Regions from separate parts of the Ectopseudomonas khazarica genome, predicted to be linked through region 2. Evidence: riboswitches for the same ligand, from Rfam matches in the RefSeq annotation. Region 2 holds a riboswitch; each other region holds the start of a gene.
What was found. Region 2 has a riboswitch for cobalamin ahead of JLK41_RS21325 (TonB-dependent receptor domain-containing protein). Riboswitches for the same ligand answer to the same signal wherever they lie in the genome.
Positions count from the first base shown of each region.

Region 1 (4,192 bases), 800 kb from region 2:
AGCTGCTGCGTGCCGAACACCTGGCGCAGCTGGCGGCACAGGACTGGCCGCTGCTGCGCGTGGCGCTGCAACCGAGCGTGCAATGGCTGACCCTGCAGCACAACAGCCTGGAGCTGTGGCGTGCCCTCAAGCACGAGCAGGCATTCCCGGGCAGTCATGCCCTGGAGCACGCCGAGACGTGCCTGATCTGGCGTGAGCAACTGGTCACCCGCTATCGCAGCCTCGACCCCGCGCAAGCGCAGGCCTTGCAGGCCATGGCCTGTGAGGGGCTGAACTTCGCCGAGCTGTGCGACAGCCTGCAGGAACTGGGGGAGCAGGCCCCTGTGCAGGCCGCACGCTGGCTGCACCAGTGGCTGAGTGACGGCCTGTTGGTGAAGGCGACCTAGCGCGGCAACGCCTCGAGCAGCGTCTGCAGGTCGCAGAAACTGCGCGTTGCCGGCGCCGGCTCGGGCCGGCGCAACAGCAGCACCGGCAGACCCAGCTCGCGCGCCACCTGCAGTTTCGGCTCGGTCGCCTGGCTGCCGCTGTTCTTGCTCACCAGCACGTCGCAGCGGATACGGGCGAACAGGGCACGCTCCTCGTCCAGCGAGAAAGGCCCGCGAGCCCCGATGATCTCCGCGCGGGGCGGCGCCGGCTCGCTCTGCAGGCAACGCACCGTCCAGTGCTGGTGCGCAGGAATCTCATGCAGATGCGCCAGCGGCTCGCGCCCGGAGGTGAAGAATGGCCGCTGGAAGGGTGCCAGGGCATGGCTGAGCCCGTCCCAGCCCTCCACTTCGCGCCAGTCGTCGCCGGCCGCAGGTTGCCAACCGGGGCGCCGCAGCGCCCAGCAGGGCACACCGCTGAGCACGGCGGCCCGTGCCGCGTTGGCGCTGATCTGCGCGGCGTAGGGATGGGTCAGGTCCAGCAGCAGTTCGATGCCTTCGGCGGCGATGAACGCGGCCAGCCCGTCGGCACCACCGAAGCCGCCCACCCGCACGCGACAGGGCAGGTCGTCCGGTACCCGGCCCAGGCCGGCCAGGCTGTACAGCGTTTCGGGGCCCAGCTGACGAGCCAGGCGCAGCGCCTCGCTGGTGCCGCCCAGCAGCAGGATGCGCGGCCTCACGGCTTGCGTACCGCCAGCAGGGTGATCGGCAACGCCGCCCGCCAGGTATCGAACCCGCCCAGCGGTTGCGCCTGCGCCACCGTCAGGCGCAGCAGCTCGCCGCCCTGCCGTTCGCGAAAGGCCACCAGCGCCGCCTCGCTCTGGATCGTCACCGCGTTGGCCAGCAGCCGCCCGCCCGGTTTGAGCGCGGCCCAGCACTGTTCCAGCAGCCCCGGCACGGTGACGCCGCCGCCGATGAAGATGGCATCCGCTGCCGGCAATCCGTCCAGGGCCTCCGGCGCATGCCCGGCCACCAGCTGCAGAGCGGGCACACCAAGGGCGTCGCGGTTGTGCCGGATATGCGCCTGACGGCCCTCGTTGGCCTCGATGGCGATGGCGCGGCAGGCGGGATGGGCGCGCATCCACTCGATGCCAATGGAGCCGCAGCCGGCGCCCACGTCCCACAGCAGCTCGCCGGGCAGCGGCGCCAGGCGCGCCAGGGTCACGGCGCGCACGTCGCGCTTGGTCAGCTGGCCGTCATGCCGATAGGCATCGTCAGGCAGGCCGCAGGTCGGCGGCAGCACCTGGGTCCCGGCGTCCGCCAGGCACTCCACGGCGAGCAGGTTGAGATCGGCCGCGCGCGGCAGGCTCCACTGCGCGGCCAGGCCATCGATACGGCGCTCCTCGGGCCCGCCGAGGTGCTCCAGCAGGGTCAGGCGACTGGCAGCGAAACCGCGCGCGCACAGCGCTGCGGCAACCTGGGCAGGCGTGTCGCCGTCGGCGCTCAACAGCAGCAGGCGCACACCGGGAAACAGGCGGGCATTGAGCGTGGCCAGCGGCCGGCCGACCAGCGAGACCACGTCCACCTCCTGCAGCGGCCAGCCCAGGCGCGCCGCCGCCAGCGACACCGATGACGGAGCCGGCAACACCTGCAGCTCATCGGCCGCCAATTGCCGCGTCAGGCTGGCCCCGACGCCGTAGAACATCGGATCGCCGCTGGCCAGCACGCATACCGCCTCGCCGCGCCGCGCCAGCAACGGCTGCAGGTCGAAGGGGCTCGGCCAGTGTTCCCGCTCGCCAGCGATGCACGGCGGCAGCAACGCCAGCTGGCGCGGCGCACCGACGATACGCGTGGCCGCCAGCAGGGCCCGCCGCGCAGCCTTGCCCAGGCCGGGGTAGCCGTCTTCGCCGATACCCACCAGGGTCAACCAGGGTTTCATCCACCTTCCTCGCAAGTAGCCGACAGGGCGCGTGTCGCGACGCCGCGCAAAGCGGGCATAATAGCGCCTTCGTCGGTGCCCCTTGTAAACGGGCCCAAGAGTCTGTTCACGATCTGCATGCGTCAGCCGCCGGTGGCTTTCCGAGCCTGGCGTTGCTGCAGTGGATCGTCGACAGCCTCGAAGAGGGAATCCGGAGCGATCAACCATCGCCACCGAGCTGCCCCCGCAACTGTAAACAGCGAGTCCGCTGCACATGCGCCACTGGGCAACCGGGAAGGCCGTAGCGGATGAAGACCTGTCAGCCAGGAGACCTGCCGACGAACGCTGGTCGCGAGTGCCAACATCGGGCGGGGTGTACCGATGCCATGAAACCCTCTCGACGGGTTTCGCTGGTCCGGTCGCCGCGTCGTTGTTGCTGGTGAACCCTGTGCGCGACTGTCCCCTCACCGCCGAACTGCCAACCCCTCGGGCTTCTGCCTGTCCGGGCCTGCTGCGCATCGTGCCCGCACTGGACGGCGGCATCTGCCGCGTCAAGCTGCCTGGCGGCGTGCTGCACAGTGCCCAGGCGCGTGCGATCGGAGAGGCTGCCCGGCGCTACGCCAGCGGTACCCTGGAGCTGACCAACCGCAGCAACCTGCAGATTCGCGGCGTGCTGCCCGGCCAGGAGAGCGCGTTGATCGGCGCACTGCTCGCTGCCGGTCTCGGTCCGCGCGTGGCCGCCGCCGACGACGTACGCAACCTCCTGCTCAGCCCTGCCGCTGGCCTCGACCCGCAGGCACGGATGGACGTTCGCCCGCTCGCCGGGCAACTCCTCGATCTGCTGCAGGACACCCCGGCGCTGCATGCCCTGTCAGCCAAGTTCGCCCTGCAGCTGGATGGCGGCGAAGCCCTGGCGATGCGCGAACACCCGCACGACCTGTGGCTGGCCGCCGCAGATGAACGCCACCTGTTGCTGGGCCTGGCCGGCTGCCCCAGCGACGCGCCGCTGGCGCGCATCGAAGCCGCGCAGGCGGTCGAGCTGGTGCACCAGCTGCTGCTGCTGTTCCTCGAACTGGCCACGCCCGAACAATCACGCATGCGCCAGCTGCTGGCGCAGCTCCCGGCCAGCGAACTGCTGCAGCGCCTGCAGGCACGCCTGGACTTCCCCCTGCAGCCGCCAACAGCCGACTGGCAGACGCCCGCAGGCGTCGAGCGGGCGCCCGCAGGGATTTATCCACAGGCCCGGGCCGGCCTGTGCATGGTCGTCGCCGGGGCCCAGCTGGGTCGCCTGCACGCCGAACAGCTGCTGGCCCTCGCCGAGCTGAGCGAGCGGTATGCCGGCGGTGAACTGCGCCTGACCCCCTGGCAGGGCCTGCTGCTGGGCAACGTGCCGCAGGCTGAGGCCGCAACCCTGAGCAACGCACTGGGCGAACTCGGCCTGCTGCACGAGGCCGGCGACCCACTGCTCGGGCTGGTCGCCTGCACCGGATCGGCCGCCTGCGCCCGTGGCCTGGCCGACAGCAAGCACCACGCGCTGCACCTGGCCGAGCTGCTGCGCGCCAACGGCGCCCGCCCGCAGACTCACCTCAGCGCCTGCCCGCGCAGTTGCGCCAGCGCGCGGGTACAGCCCTACACCCTGCTGGCCAGCACGCCCGATCACTACCAGCTCTATCAACGCACCCCCGAGGTGACCGGCTTCGGTCGCCTGCTGGTGCCGTCCATGACCATCGACGAGGCCGGCGCCTGGTTCGCCCGCCACCTTCCCGCAGGACTCCCTGATGCTTGATTACATCCGCGACGGCCAGGAAATCTACCGCCGCTCCTTCGCCACCATTCGCGCCGAGGCCAACCTGTCCGGCATTCCCGCCGACCTGGAGAAACTCGCCGTGCGGGTGATCCACGCCTGCGGCAT
Region 1 is NZ_CP068551.1:5,330,320-5,334,511, forward strand. It holds gene JLK41_RS25055 (HvfC/BufC N-terminal domain-containing protein) at 1-386, shown strand, start outside; gene JLK41_RS25060 (cobalt-precorrin-6A reductase) at 383-1,102, opposite strand; gene cbiE (precorrin-6y C5,15-methyltransferase (decarboxylating) subunit CbiE) at 1,099-2,301, opposite strand; cobalamin riboswitch at 2,454-2,634, shown strand; gene cobG (precorrin-3B synthase) at 2,729-4,066, shown strand; gene JLK41_RS25075 (precorrin-8X methylmutase) at 4,059-4,192, shown strand, end outside.
Region 1: it holds a riboswitch for cobalamin, as region 2 does, so the genes downstream of both, cobG (precorrin-3B synthase) here and JLK41_RS21325 (TonB-dependent receptor domain-containing protein) in region 2, are expected to answer to the same signal.

Region 2 (4,192 bases):
GAGTTTCGCGAGCGGCTGGCGGCGCTGCGTCAGCGCTATCGGCGCGAACGACCGCTGGCGGTGTTCTATCAGATCTGGCATCAGCCGCTGTACACCATCGGTGGCGAACAGTTGATCGGCGATGCGCTGCAGGTGTGCGGCGCACGGAACCTCTTCGCCGAGCTGCCGCAGCCTGCGCCACAGGTCAGCGTGGAGGCCGTGCTGGCGCGCGATCCGGACATCATCCTGGGCGGCAGCAATGCCGAACTGAGCGCCTGGCAGGCCTGGCCGCAGCTGCATGCCGTGCGCCAGGGCCAGGTATGGACGGTGCCGGACAAGGGCCTGGAACGGCCCAGTCTGCAGATGCTCGGGGCGATCGAGCAGTTGTGCGAGCGGATGGCCGGGGCGCGTTAGTGCCACGGGACGTGCAGTGCTTTCGCAGGCAGGCTTGGCCGCCTGTGGATGTTGCTGGCGTGGGTTGCGCTCGATGTGGCGCTAACCCACCACCGCTGCCATGCGTTCCATCGCTGGTGGGTTACGCGGCGCTCCCGTTCATCGGCGCTTGCCAGATAGGCGTTCGGCGCCGCTAACCCACCCTACGCGAGCAGTGCATCGACATCAGATCTGCGGCGTCCAGGTTACGGCGAACAGTGCGGTGCGTCCGGCACTGTTGTAGCCGAAGCGCCCGTTGGGCGTGCTGTACGTGGCTTCTGCGTAGTCCCGGTCCAGCAGGTTATCCAGCTTCAGGCTCAGCCCCAGTTCCTGGGTGGCCTGCCAGGCTGCGCGCAGGCTGAGCAGGCCGTAGCCGCTCATCCTGATCTGGTTCTCGGCATCGTCGTAACGACCACTGAGCGCACGCCAGCCAGCGCCAATCGACACGTCACCGAAGCGGCGGTCGATATCCAGCGTCAGCGTGCGTTTGGCGCGACGTTGCAGGGTATGACCGCTGTCGCGATCGCGCGGGTCGATCAGGGCCAGGGCCAGGTTGCCTTGCCAGCCGAACAGTTCCTGCTGCACTGCGGCCTCGAAACCATTGATCCGGGCAGTCTGGACGTTCTGCGGAATGAAGTTCTCGTCCAGAACGATGGCATCTTCGATCTCGGTTCGGTAAACGGAGGCCTGCAGCGAGCCTGTGTCGCTGTACCGGCTGCGCCATTGCAGTTCGTAGCTCCTGGAGCGTTCCGGGGTGAGCTCGGGGTTAGCGCTGGGGAAACACATGCTGCCGAAGCAGAAGTCCGGGTAATACAGGTCATTGAAGGTTGGCGCGCGGAAGCCTTCGCTATACGACAGAATCAGATCGTGGGCGTTGCCCAGCGGCAGAGTCAGTGCCGCATTCCAGGTGTTTTCGTCGCCGAACTGCTGGTTGTCGTCATGGCGCAAGCCGATCTCGGTGGAAAAGTTTTCCCCGCTATAACGATGCTGGATGAAGGCTGCGCGGTTCCAGCGCGAATCCTCGACGAAGTCCGTGGTGCCCTGGGCTCGATCCTCGTACCAGTCCAAGCCCAGCAGCAACTGATGGTTCTCGGTGAGTGTCAGCGTGTTCAGCCAGTTGGCGGCGTCACGGTATGTGTTGAACTGGCTGACTGAACCACCCGGTTGATCATTGCCGCTATCGCGTTTGTCTTCGCTGTGGCCCAGCTCCAGGCGACTGCTCCAGCTATCGCTGAGCTGTGCGTCGATGAAGCCGGAAGCACTGCTGAGCAGGTAGTCGGTAGTCGGCAGCGAGCCGCTGAAGACATCGTCGTACTCCACCTGGCCACGCTGGTCGAGCAGGTTGAAACCGATCTGCAGGCTGTCATCGAAGCGGTGCGACAGACTCAGGCTCAGTGAGCGGTTGCGGTAGGCATCGTCGTCGCCATTGGCGCCGAAACCGTCGCGGGTCGCGTCGATACCGGCCGTCTCGTCCAGTGCAGCGCCCAGGTGAAAGCGGGTGCGCTCATCGCCACCGGAAAGACCAAGGCTGCGCTGGTAGGTACTGTCGCTGCCGGCTGCCAGGCGCACGTAAGGGGCGAGCCCCTGGTCATCGCCCTTGCGCGTGAAAATCTGTATCACCCCACCGATGGCATCGGAGCCGTAGAGTGCCGAACGGGCGCCACGCACGACCTCGATACGCTCGATCTGCTCGGGGGCGAGAAATTCCAGGCTGCTGGTACCACTGGATGCCGCGGCGATGCGTTGGCCATCGACCAGCACCAGCGTTTGTGCCGTGCTGGTGCCGCGCAGAAACACGCCCGTCTGGCTGCCAGTACCGCCAGTGCGGACGACGCTAAGACCGGGAACGCGCTGCAGCAGCTCTGCAACGCTGCTGACCTGCAAACGCTCGATATCCGCTCGCTCGAACACGGTGCTGGCCGCCGTGGCCTGGGCTTGTGGTTCGGGCATGCGGCCCGAGGTGATGACCAGGGGCTCGGCCACGTAGGGTTCGCTGGCCAGTGACAGGCCAGGCAGGACGGCAATGGCCAGGGCCAGGCGAGACGCTCTCATGATGATTTCCTCAAGGTCGGCAGACTTTCGAGGAGGACAGCAGCCAGCGCGTGGGCGGCGCTTGACCGTGCTGCCCTCCGCAACACCAGTCGATCCGCCTTGGCCGGTCTCCGGGCTCTCGACCCCTATCCGCCTTCCCGGGGGCTCCCAGTGGCGGTTGGATAGGGACAAGCGTGATGCTTGCAGTCGATTACCGTTGCGGGGGCAGCGTCGGGATTGCTCATGGAGAGCGCACCGACTTCCCGTTCAGCAGACCGTTGAAAACTACCTGCGTTGGCGTTTTTTCAACGGCTTGCTGACGCCGCTTGCGCAGCGCACCCTGGCGGAACATGAAGTGCGCGCACCTTAGTGCGCGCGCAGCGGCATGACAAGCAAGCCCGGCTCATGCGGCGATGAGCGGGGCTCATGCTCAGAGCAGGTTCAGGCGTTCGCGCACCGCGCGTTCGATGCCGGCATCGTCCAGGCCGCACTCGGCGAGCATCTGGCTGGGCTTGGCATGCTCGACGTAGTAGTCCGGCAGGCCGAGGTGCAGCATCGACACCTGGCGGTTCTCGGCGGCGAAGAATTCGCTGACCGCGCTGCCGGCACCGCCCATCACGGCGTTTTCCTCGAGGGTCACCAGCAGCTCATGGCTGTCGGCCAGCTCACGCAGCAGGGCTTCGTCCAGCGGTTTGACGAAGCGCATGTCGACCACGCTGGCGTCCAGCGTCTCGCCAACCCGCAGGGCTTCGGCCAGTTGCACGCCGAAGGCCAGCAGGGCGACGCGCTTGCCCTGGCGACGGACCACGGCCTTGCCGATTTCCAGCGGTTCGAGGCCCGCATCGAGCGGGGCGTTGGGGCCGGTGCCACGCGGGTAGCGCACGGCTGCCGGGCCGTCGAACAGGTGGCCGGTGGTGAGCATGCGGCGCATCTCGTTCTCGTCGCTCGGCGTCATCACCAGCATGCCGGGGATGCAGCGCAGGTACGACAGGTCGAAGCTACCGGCATGGGTCGGGCCGTCTTCGCCGACCAGGCCGGCGCGGTCGATGGCGAACAGCACGTCGAGGTGTTGCACGGCCACGTCATGGATCAGCTGGTCATAGGCGCGCTGGAGGAAGGTGGAGTAGATCGCCACCACCGGCTTGGCGCCCTCGCAGGCCATGCCGGCCGCCAGGGTCACGGCATGCTGTTCGGCGATGGCGACATCGAAGTAGCGCTCGGGGAAACGCTCGCTGAAGGCCACCAGGTCGGAGCCTTCCTTCATCGCCGGGGTAATGCCGACCAGGCGCTCATCGGCCTCGGCCATGTCGCACAGCCACTGGCCGAACACGTTGGAGTACTTCGGGCCGCTCGGCCGCTTCGGGCTGGAGAGTGCTGCGGCCGGCGGCGTCACCGGCTCCAGCTTGGTGATGGCGTGATAGCCGATCGGGTCGGCCTCGGCCGGCGCGAAGCCCTTGCCCTTCTTGGTCACCACGTGGAGGAACTGCGGGCCGTCCAGGTCGCGCATGTTGCGCAGGGTGGCCAGCAGGGTCGGCAGGTCGTGGCCGTCGATGGGGCCGACGTAGTTCCAGCCCAGCTCCTCGAACAGGGTGCCGGGCACCAGCATGCCCTTGGCGTGCTCCTCGACCTTGCGCGCGATTTCCCAGGCACCGGGCAGGCGCGAGAGCATCTTCTTGCTGCCTTCGCGCATGCTGGCGTAGGTGCGGCTGGAGATGATCTTGGCCAGGTAGTTGGACAGGCCGCCGACGTT
Region 2 is NZ_CP068551.1:4,529,531-4,533,722, reverse strand. It holds gene JLK41_RS21330 (cobalamin-binding protein) at 1-393, shown strand, start outside; gene JLK41_RS21325 (TonB-dependent receptor domain-containing protein) at 598-2,463, opposite strand; cobalamin riboswitch at 2,548-2,750, opposite strand; gene dxs (1-deoxy-D-xylulose-5-phosphate synthase) at 2,873-4,192, opposite strand, start outside.

Region 3 (4,192 bases), 830 kb from region 2:
CTCGCCGGGCGCGCCTCGAGCGTGTCGACGATGTACTTTTCCACAAGGTCGTTGACCTGCAGCGTCGACAGGCCGAGCAGATCCAGACGATCGAGATAGCCGAACACCGACGCCAGCAACCTGCCGGACTCGGCCATCAGCGCTATCTCCTGCGCGGTCTTGGTCATGAGGTCGCTGCCAGGCTCGGCTGCACGGTAATGCCGGCTGCGCGCATCTCGGCCGCCATCACGTCGTTGAAACTCAGCGTCGGGTTCATTTCGCAGAGCATGCCGATGCGAATCCAGAACCCGGCCTGAGCATTGATGGAGCGATGCGACACGCTGCTCGCCCGGCGAATCTGGTCGTGCAGTTCGTCATCGATGTTGACGATACCCATGGAACCTCCTGGCTATATGATTCGTATATAAATCATATAGCCACGTTTCGTCAGTTTCTTCAACAGGGGGCGCCATCCTTTAAACTGTGGGGGCTGTTCGCATGGCAGGTGCGATGGCAGGACATTGCAGTCAGGTTGAAACGGGAGAAACGATGAAACGTGCGGATGTAAAACGCAGAACGGCTGAAGGGGTCATGTTCGACACCCAGATCATGGCGAACCCGGCCAATACCGCCGAGTGGATCGTCTTCTTCAAGAAAGACGCCGGGCGCAGCTTCTTCCTGGTGGATGCGGCCGAACAGGTCGAGAGCTTTGCCAGCCTCGACGAGCTGGTGGTCGAGTTGCGGGCGGTGGGTATCAAGCGGTTGGAAGTACAGCTTTGAGCGGTTGCTAACAGTTGGCGTGGATCATCCTGTGGATATCCTCGTGATACCTGGCTGAAGTCCTTGTGCTCAGGGCGTTTCAGGCAGTTGTACAAAAACTGAGCCTTGTTTCAGGGCTATCCACAAAGAGTTGGGATAAGTTCTTTTCTAACCTGTTGATAAGGTTCTGCAGGCCTCTGTTTACGGTACTCTCAGCGCTTTGTGCAGTTTATCGCCAGCGCAGCTCGGCTCAGTCGCTGCTCGGGCGATAGAGATGACGGTGCGCGGCGTCATACAGCGCCGACTCGGCGAAGGCGCCCGGGTCGAGCACGCGGCCGACGAGGATCAGCGCCGTGCGGCGGAAGTCCTTGGCTGCGACCTTCTCCTCTATGTCGCTGAGCGTTCCTTGCACCCAGTCCTGGTCCGGCCAGGTCGCTCTGTGGATAACCGCGACGGGGCAGTCGGCGCCATAGTGCGGCAGCAGTTCGCCGACGATGGCGGGTAGCTGGCGCACGCCGAGGTGGATGGCCAGGGTCGCCCGATGCCGGGCGAGATCGTGCAACTGTTCACCTTCGGGCATCGGCGAGGTGGTGCCGTAGCGGGTGAGGATCACCGTCTGGGCGATGCCCGGCAGGGTCAGCTCGCTTTCCAGCAACGCCGCGCAGGCGGCGGCGGCGGTGACGCCGGGAACGATCTCGAAGGGAATGCCCAGGCGGCGTAATTCGCGGATCTGTTCGCCGATGGCGCCGTACAGCGAAGGGTCGCCGGAATGCACGCGAGCCACGTCCTGGCCGCGTTCATGGGCCAGGCGTAGCAGCTCGACGATTTCCCCGAGATGCAGCTCGGCGGTGTTGACCACCTGCTCGGCGCGATGGCCCTGCAGCACGGCTTCGGGCACCAGCGAGCCGGCGTAGAGGATCACCGGGCAGCTGTGGATAAGCCGTTGGCCCTTGACGGTGATGAGCTCGGGGTCGCCGGGGCCGGCCCCGATGAAATAGACGGTCATGCGGACTCTCTCGTGAATGCTGCCAGGGCGCAGGTTGCCCTGGCGGTTTTGCGTTTTTCGCCAAGCAGGTGCGCCGTGCTCTTGCCCATGCGTCTGGCCAGCGCGAGCGCACAGGGCTCGGCCACGGCAGCAGCGCCAGTGGCTGCTTGGACACGGGGGTTGCCGGGTGCTGGTGGCTGGTAGGGCGAGAGCTCTGCGGCCGTGAACAGGTGCAACTCCAGCTGCAGATGCTCGGCCAGTTGCTGCAGGCCCGCCTCGTTGCGCTTGTGGGCGCTGCTGGCCAGTCCTGCCAGGTTGCCCAGCGTCAGCTCATGCTGCGCCAGGCTGTCGACGAGCAGGTCGAGCAGCTCCTGCATGGCGCAGCCACTTCTGCAGCCCAGCCCGGCAACGACCTGCATCGGCGAGGCTGGATGGCGTGCGGAGGGGGTCGGCAGCATGAGCGGCATTCGGCTTGGACGGGGGCGTAGCTCATCATGGCACCTGCCGGCGGTCAACCGTGATTGACCGGCCGCCGTGGCCTGCGTAGCCTTCGCGCATTCGAGGTTCTTCACGGCGCGGTTGTCGTGAAGCTAAGAGGGAACAGGGTCGATGCCCTGGCTGCCCCCGCAACTGTGAACGGTCTCAAACCCTTCGATACACCACTGCCCAGGGCGGGAAGGTGAAGGGCGCACCCTGTGCAGACCGTGAGCCAGGAGACCTGCCTCGTTTCGTCAGCCAACTGTTCGGACGGGGTGATCCGATGCGGCCTGCATGCTCGCGCGTGCCTGTCTGCCCGTACCCGTCCGCCGAATTCATCGTCGCCACGGGGCCTTTCATGCAAACCCTCGCCAAACTGCCTGTCACCATCGTCACCGGTTTTCTCGGTGCCGGTAAAACCACCCTGCTGCGCCACCTGCTGGCCAATGCCGGCGGCCGTCGCATCGCGGTGATCGTCAATGAGTTCGGCGAGCTGGGGATCGACGGCGAGATCCTCAAGCAGTGCTCCATCGGCTGCAGCGAGGAAGAGGCCAGCGGCCGCGTGTTCGAGCTGGCCAACGGCTGCCTGTGCTGCACCGTGCAGGAAGAGTTCTTCCCGGTGATGCGCGAGCTGGTGGCGCGCCGTGGCGACCTCGACCATATCCTCATCGAGACCAGTGGCCTGGCCCTGCCCAAACCGCTGGTACAGGCCTTCAACTGGCCGGAAATCCGCAACGCCTGCACCGTCGACGCGGTGATCACCGTGGTCGACAGCCCGGCGGTGAGCGTAGGCACCTTCGCCGCCTTCCCCGAGCAGGTCGACGCGCAGCGCAAGCTGGATCCCAACCTCGACCATGAGTCGCCGCTGCATGAGCTGTTCGCCGATCAGCTGGCCAGTGCCGACCTGGTGATCCTCAACAAGGCCGATCTGCTCGATGCCGAAGCGCTGGCGGCGGTACGCGCGGAAGTCGCCGAGGAGCTGCCGCCGGCGGTGAAGGTGATCGAAGCGCATGGCGGCGATCTGCCGATGGATGTGCTGCTGGGACTGAACAGCGAAACCGAGCTGCATATCGAGAATCGTCGCACCCATCATGACGATGAAGACGAGGATCACGATCATGAAGAATTCGACTCGTTCCACGTGGAACTACCGGAAGCCGAGGAGTCGCGCCTGCTGGCTGCGCTGAAGGCGGCGGTGGTCAAGCACGGCATCCTGCGGGTGAAAGGCTTCGCCGCCATCCCCGGCAAACCGATGCGTCTGCTGGTACAGGGCGTGGGTCAGCGCTTCGACCGTCACTTCGACCGTGCCTGGCAAGCCGACGAGCCGCGCATCAGCCGTCTGGTGGTGATCGGCCAGCAGCTCGACCGTGCGGCCATTCAGGCCGAGCTGCAAGCGGCGCTGGCCTGAGTGAGCATGGGAGGGGCTTCAGCCACGACCTGGCTCGCTGATCGTCGCGGCTGAAAACCCCTCCCACGGATCGACCATGCATTTATTACGCACCCAGCCCGGCGCCCAGCTGCCGGCCGACAGCATTGCCGACCTTGGCCAGACGCCGGCCGAGCTGGTGATTCTCTGCACCGGCGACTCGCACCTGTCTCTGCTCGCCGAGGCCGCCCGGCAGTTGCCGGACGATTACCCCAGCCTGCGCCTGGCCAGCCCGGCGCAGTTGAGCAACCACGCATCGGTGGACTTCTACGTCGAGCAGGTGCTGCAGCATGCGAAGGTCATCCTGATTTCCGTGCATGGCGGGGTGAGCTACTGGCGCTACGGGATCGAACGCCTGGTCGAACTGGCCGGGCTCGGTGCGCAGGTGATCATGGTGCCGGGCGACGATCAGCCCGATCCGCAGCTGATGGCCATGGGCAACGCCTGCGAGGACGACAGCTGCCGTCTCTGGCAGTACCTGCGCCAGGGCGGGCTGGACAACGCACAGCAGTTGTTCCGTTTCATCGGCAGTCGCTGGCTGGGACGCAGCGACAGCTGGGTCGAGC
Region 3 is NZ_CP068551.1:5,356,193-5,360,384, reverse strand. It holds gene map (type I methionyl aminopeptidase) at 1-167, opposite strand, end outside; gene JLK41_RS25190 (ParD-like family protein) at 164-376, opposite strand; gene JLK41_RS25185 (hypothetical protein) at 529-759, shown strand; gene cobM (precorrin-4 C(11)-methyltransferase) at 989-1,744, opposite strand; gene JLK41_RS25175 (cobalamin biosynthesis protein) at 1,741-2,181, opposite strand; cobalamin riboswitch at 2,268-2,463, shown strand; gene cobW (cobalamin biosynthesis protein CobW) at 2,559-3,608, shown strand; gene cobN (cobaltochelatase subunit CobN) at 3,685-4,192, shown strand, end outside.
Region 3: it holds a riboswitch for cobalamin, as region 2 does, so the genes downstream of both, cobW (cobalamin biosynthesis protein CobW) here and JLK41_RS21325 (TonB-dependent receptor domain-containing protein) in region 2, are expected to answer to the same signal.

Region 4 (4,192 bases), 800 kb from region 2:
CGGCCAGCGTCCACTCGCCCTGACCGTTCCAGAACGCCTGCTTGAGGCCGACCTCGGTCTGCCTGGCCCGGCTCAGGTCGAACTGTTGCTGGCTGGGGCTGAGCGTGAGCAGGTTGTTCACCCCTTCGGTGCTGGTGGCATGCTGGCCGTACAGCGACAGCTCCGGGGTCAGGGCGAACACCAGGCCGGCGCGCCAGTTGCCGCCGCTCAGGCTGCGGTCGACGCGGCTGTCGCCGAGCAGGTCGTCGCGCTGGATATGCACCTGGTCGCGGCGCACGCCGGTCACCAGCGACAGGCGCTCGCTCAGTTGCGTGCGGTTCTCGGCGAACAGCGAGAACTGCCGGGCCAGGTTGCGTTCGCGCGGGCCGTAGCCCTGCGGATCGTCGCTCTGGTAGCGGCCACCGCCAGAACCCGCCAGCGGCACGCTGTCGCTGAAGCTGCTGGCAAAGTCATGCTGACGGGCGAAGTGGATGCGGTTGTAGTCCACGCCCACCACGGTGCGACTGTCGAGACCGAACAGTGAGTGGTCCAGGGTGAAGCTCTGACGGTCGCCGACCTGTTCCTGGGTGTGCTTGATCTCGTAGAAGTCACTGCGCAGCACCAGGTCGCCGGGCTGCCAGCGGTAGGACTCGGCATTGCGCCAGTAGCGCTGGGTCTTGATGTAGTAGAGCTGGTTGCTCGCCGTCAGCGCATCGTTGATGCGCCAGTCGGTCACCAGGCGGGTGATCTGGTCGTTGTAGCGGACCTCGGCGTCGCCGACGTTGTAGTTGTGCTCGCGCAGGCTCTCGCGGTAATGGCCGTTGACCAGCGGGGTGCCGAAGTAGCGCTCGGGGTCCTGGTCGCCATGGTCGTGGGACAGGGTGAAGCTCAGCTCGTCACTCGCCTCCCAGCGCAGCGCGGCGCTGAACGCCAGGCTCTTCGAGTCGCCCCGGTCCACCCAGCCGTTGCTGGCCTGCTGATTGACGTTGAAGCGATAGCTCAGCGCGTCGCTCAGCGAGCCACCGCTGTCCAGCGCCATCTGCCGCCGGTCGTCGCTGCCGTAACCCAGGCGCAGCTGATTGTGGATCGGACCGGCGAAGGGTTTCTTCGGCACCACGTTGATCACCGCGCCGGTGGCGCCCTCGCCGTACAGCACCGAAGCCGGGCCGCGCAGCACATCGATACGCTGCACGGACCAGGTGTCCACCGGGAAGGTCACGGTGCCGGCTCCGACGTACTGGCGCGTGCCGTCGTACAGCTGCATGGTCGCGGAATGGCCGGTGAAGCCACGCGCCGACAGCGCGGTACCGCCGTTACCCGGCGTGCCGATGCTGCTGATGCCCGGCGTGCGGGTCACCGCATCCTGCACGCTGCGGTTGTTGCGCCCGCGCACCTCGGCGCCGCTCAGGCTGGTGGTGCTGGCCGGCGTCTGCAGAGCCGACAGCTCGAGCCGCGAACCGGCGCTGGTGGGCGTATTCAGGTCGGTTTCGCCCTCCTCGGCGGCCTTGGCCTGGATGGTCAGCCCGGGCAGGTCGACGGGGTCTTCGCTGGCCACGGCCAGGCCGGCAAACGCCAGGGCGAGTGGCACGGAGCAATACAACAGGGAGTGAGACACGGCAGAACGTCCAGGATTGCGCAGGGAAACCGGCCCGGCAGGGACCCGCGCCACCGGCTCGACAGCAGGTGTCGACGCGGATGAAGCAGACCCGAAAGGCATAATGTTATTGTTATAACATAACAATATGCTGTTTCGCAGCCGCTCGCCCGGGCCAGCCGGCCGGCGCAGGAAGTCCTGAGAAAAAAGGTCGTTGAAGCGGAAATGGCGCGCCATGAGTGTTCCATCGCAAAGGAAAAGGCACGGCAATCCGATGGAAATGCGCAACAGCAGACAGGGGCACGAACGCGCCCTACTGGAGTCAACGCCCGCCCACCGCGGGTTGCCAGACAGAGTGACTCCAGGCCGGTCTCCGGGCTTGCGAGGGGCATGAACGCATCGCCTTCCCATGCGCGTGGCGCACAGTGGCGTTTCGATGCGGTCGCTCGCTTACCGTTGCGGGGGCAGCGTCGGACTTCAACCGACTTCCCGTTTCACCTCACGCGCGGCGGCGTGAGACACCTGAAGCGGGGCGGATATGACCATCGCCGCCGCCTCGCGTCAAGGCAACTCGGCCATTGAGCCTGCGCGCAGCGCGCCGAGCCGCTAGACTGCCCCACCCTTTTCCCGGAGACGGCCATGACTCGAATCGCTTACGCCCGCGTCCTGTTCAGCGGGCCGGGTCTGTCCCGTGGCGCACTGGCCCAGAGCCTGCGCCAACGTGCCGAAGCCCTGCTCGGCGAGGCCCATCTGCACGACAGCGAGCAGGACCCCGAAGCCTTCTGGCAGGCCGTGGCGGATGCACCACGGCCGCTGCTGGTGGTCGACCTGGAACCCCGCGCCGATGCCATGCACCGTGACTGGCTGCGCCAGCGCATCGCCGAGCGCGGCAACGGCGAAGCCGTCTTCGTGGTGTGCAGCGCCCTCGAGGACGCCTGGCTGGACGGCCTGGCCGCACTGCTCGAACAGACCGGCCGCCACCTGCCCTGCCAGGACGTGCCGGCCCTGCCCGAGCAGCACCCCTGGTCGCAGATTCCGCCGCACAGCCAGCGCCTGCTGCTGTGCAACGGTCCGCGCTGCACGCGCAAGGGCGCCCTCGGCCTGTGGAAAACCCTGCGCCAGCGCCTCAAGGCCGCCGGCCGCCTGGAATGTCCCGGCGGTGTGCACATCACCCGCAGCCAGTGCCAGTTCCCCTGTGACCTGGGCCCGACGGCGAGCCTTTATCCACAGGGCGAGTGGTACGGCGTCAACGACGAGGCAGCGGTCATCCGCCTGGTGGACGAGCGCCTGGTCGCGGGGCGGGCCGTGCCGGAGCTGCGTATCGACCAGCCTGACGACAGTGCGCAGGAGCACTGAGCAGAAAGTTTTTTCCACCCCTGTAACGCCAGCGGCAGGTCCGACTCTAGTGAGTTGCCGGGCCTGAACGACGATGCTTCAGCCGGCCTCTCCAATTTCCAGAGGATAAGCGCATGACTATCAAGACCACCGCCGCTGGCGCCGCCATTGCCTTCGCCGCCGCCTCGCTGTTCGCCGGCATGACCGCCAGCGTCGCCTCGGCCGAGGAAGCGACCGTACACTGCTACGGCGTGACCTCCTGCAAAGGCCAGAACGACTGCAAGACCGCCGAGAACGCCTGCAAGGGCCAGGCAGTCTGCAAGGGCCACGGCTTCAAGGTGATGACCAAGGCAGAGTGCTCCGCTGCCGGCGGCACCGTAGGCGCCTAAGAGCCACGAGGGGCGGCCGGCCGGTCGCCCCGTTTTCACCTGCGGAGGCGGCGATGAAAGCAACGACGATGCTCGGCCACGGCCTGGGCCTGCGCAGCGAGTACTACCAGGAAATCCTCGAACGGCGGCCCGCGGTCGACTGGTTCGAGATCATCTCCGAGAATTACATGGTCGATGGCGGCAAGGCGCTGTACTACCTCGACGCCATCGCCGAACACTACCCGCTGGTCATGCACGGCGTATCGCTGTCGATCGGCGGGCCGCACGCGCTGGACCGCGACTACCTGCAGCGCCTGGCGCAACTGGCCAGGCGCGTGCGCCCGGCGTGGATCTCCGACCACCTGTGCTGGAGCCGGGGCAATGCCCACCAGCTGCATGACCTACTGCCGCTGCCCTACACCGAGGAAAGCCTGCAGCACGTCGCCGCACGCGTGCGCCAGGTGCAGGACGTGCTGGAGCGGCCGCTGGTCCTGGAGAACGTCTCCAGCTACCTGCGCTGCGCCGATGACCAGATGAGCGAATGGCAGTTTCTCTCGGCCCTGTGCGAACTCAGCGGCTGCGAGCTGCTGCTGGATATCAACAACGTCTACGTCAGCGCGCGCAACCATGGTTTCGAGCCGTGGGACTTCATCAGCGCACTGCCGACCGAGCGCATCCGCCAGTTCCACCTGGCCGGTCACCACGACTACGGCGACTACCTGATCGATACCCACGACCACCCGGTGTGCGACCCGGTCTGGCAGCTGTACCGGCGTACCCTGGCGCACCTGGGCCCGGTTTCCACCCTGCTCGAGCGGGACGATCACCTGCCGCCTCTCGACGAGTTGCTGAGCGAACTGCAGCAGGCGCGGCGCATCGCCCGCGAGGTGCTCGGCGAGGAGGCGGCATGCGCCTG
Region 4 is NZ_CP068551.1:5,325,740-5,329,931, forward strand. It holds gene JLK41_RS25035 (TonB-dependent receptor) at 1-1,594, opposite strand, end outside; cobalamin riboswitch at 1,921-2,114, opposite strand; gene JLK41_RS25040 ((2Fe-2S) ferredoxin domain-containing protein) at 2,213-2,929, shown strand; gene bufA2 (BufA2 family periplasmic bufferin-type metallophore) at 3,043-3,297, shown strand; gene bufB (MNIO family bufferin maturase) at 3,351-4,192, shown strand, end outside; gene JLK41_RS25055 (HvfC/BufC N-terminal domain-containing protein) at 4,184-4,192, shown strand, end outside.
Region 4: it holds a riboswitch for cobalamin, as region 2 does, so the genes downstream of both, JLK41_RS25035 (TonB-dependent receptor) here and JLK41_RS21325 (TonB-dependent receptor domain-containing protein) in region 2, are expected to answer to the same signal.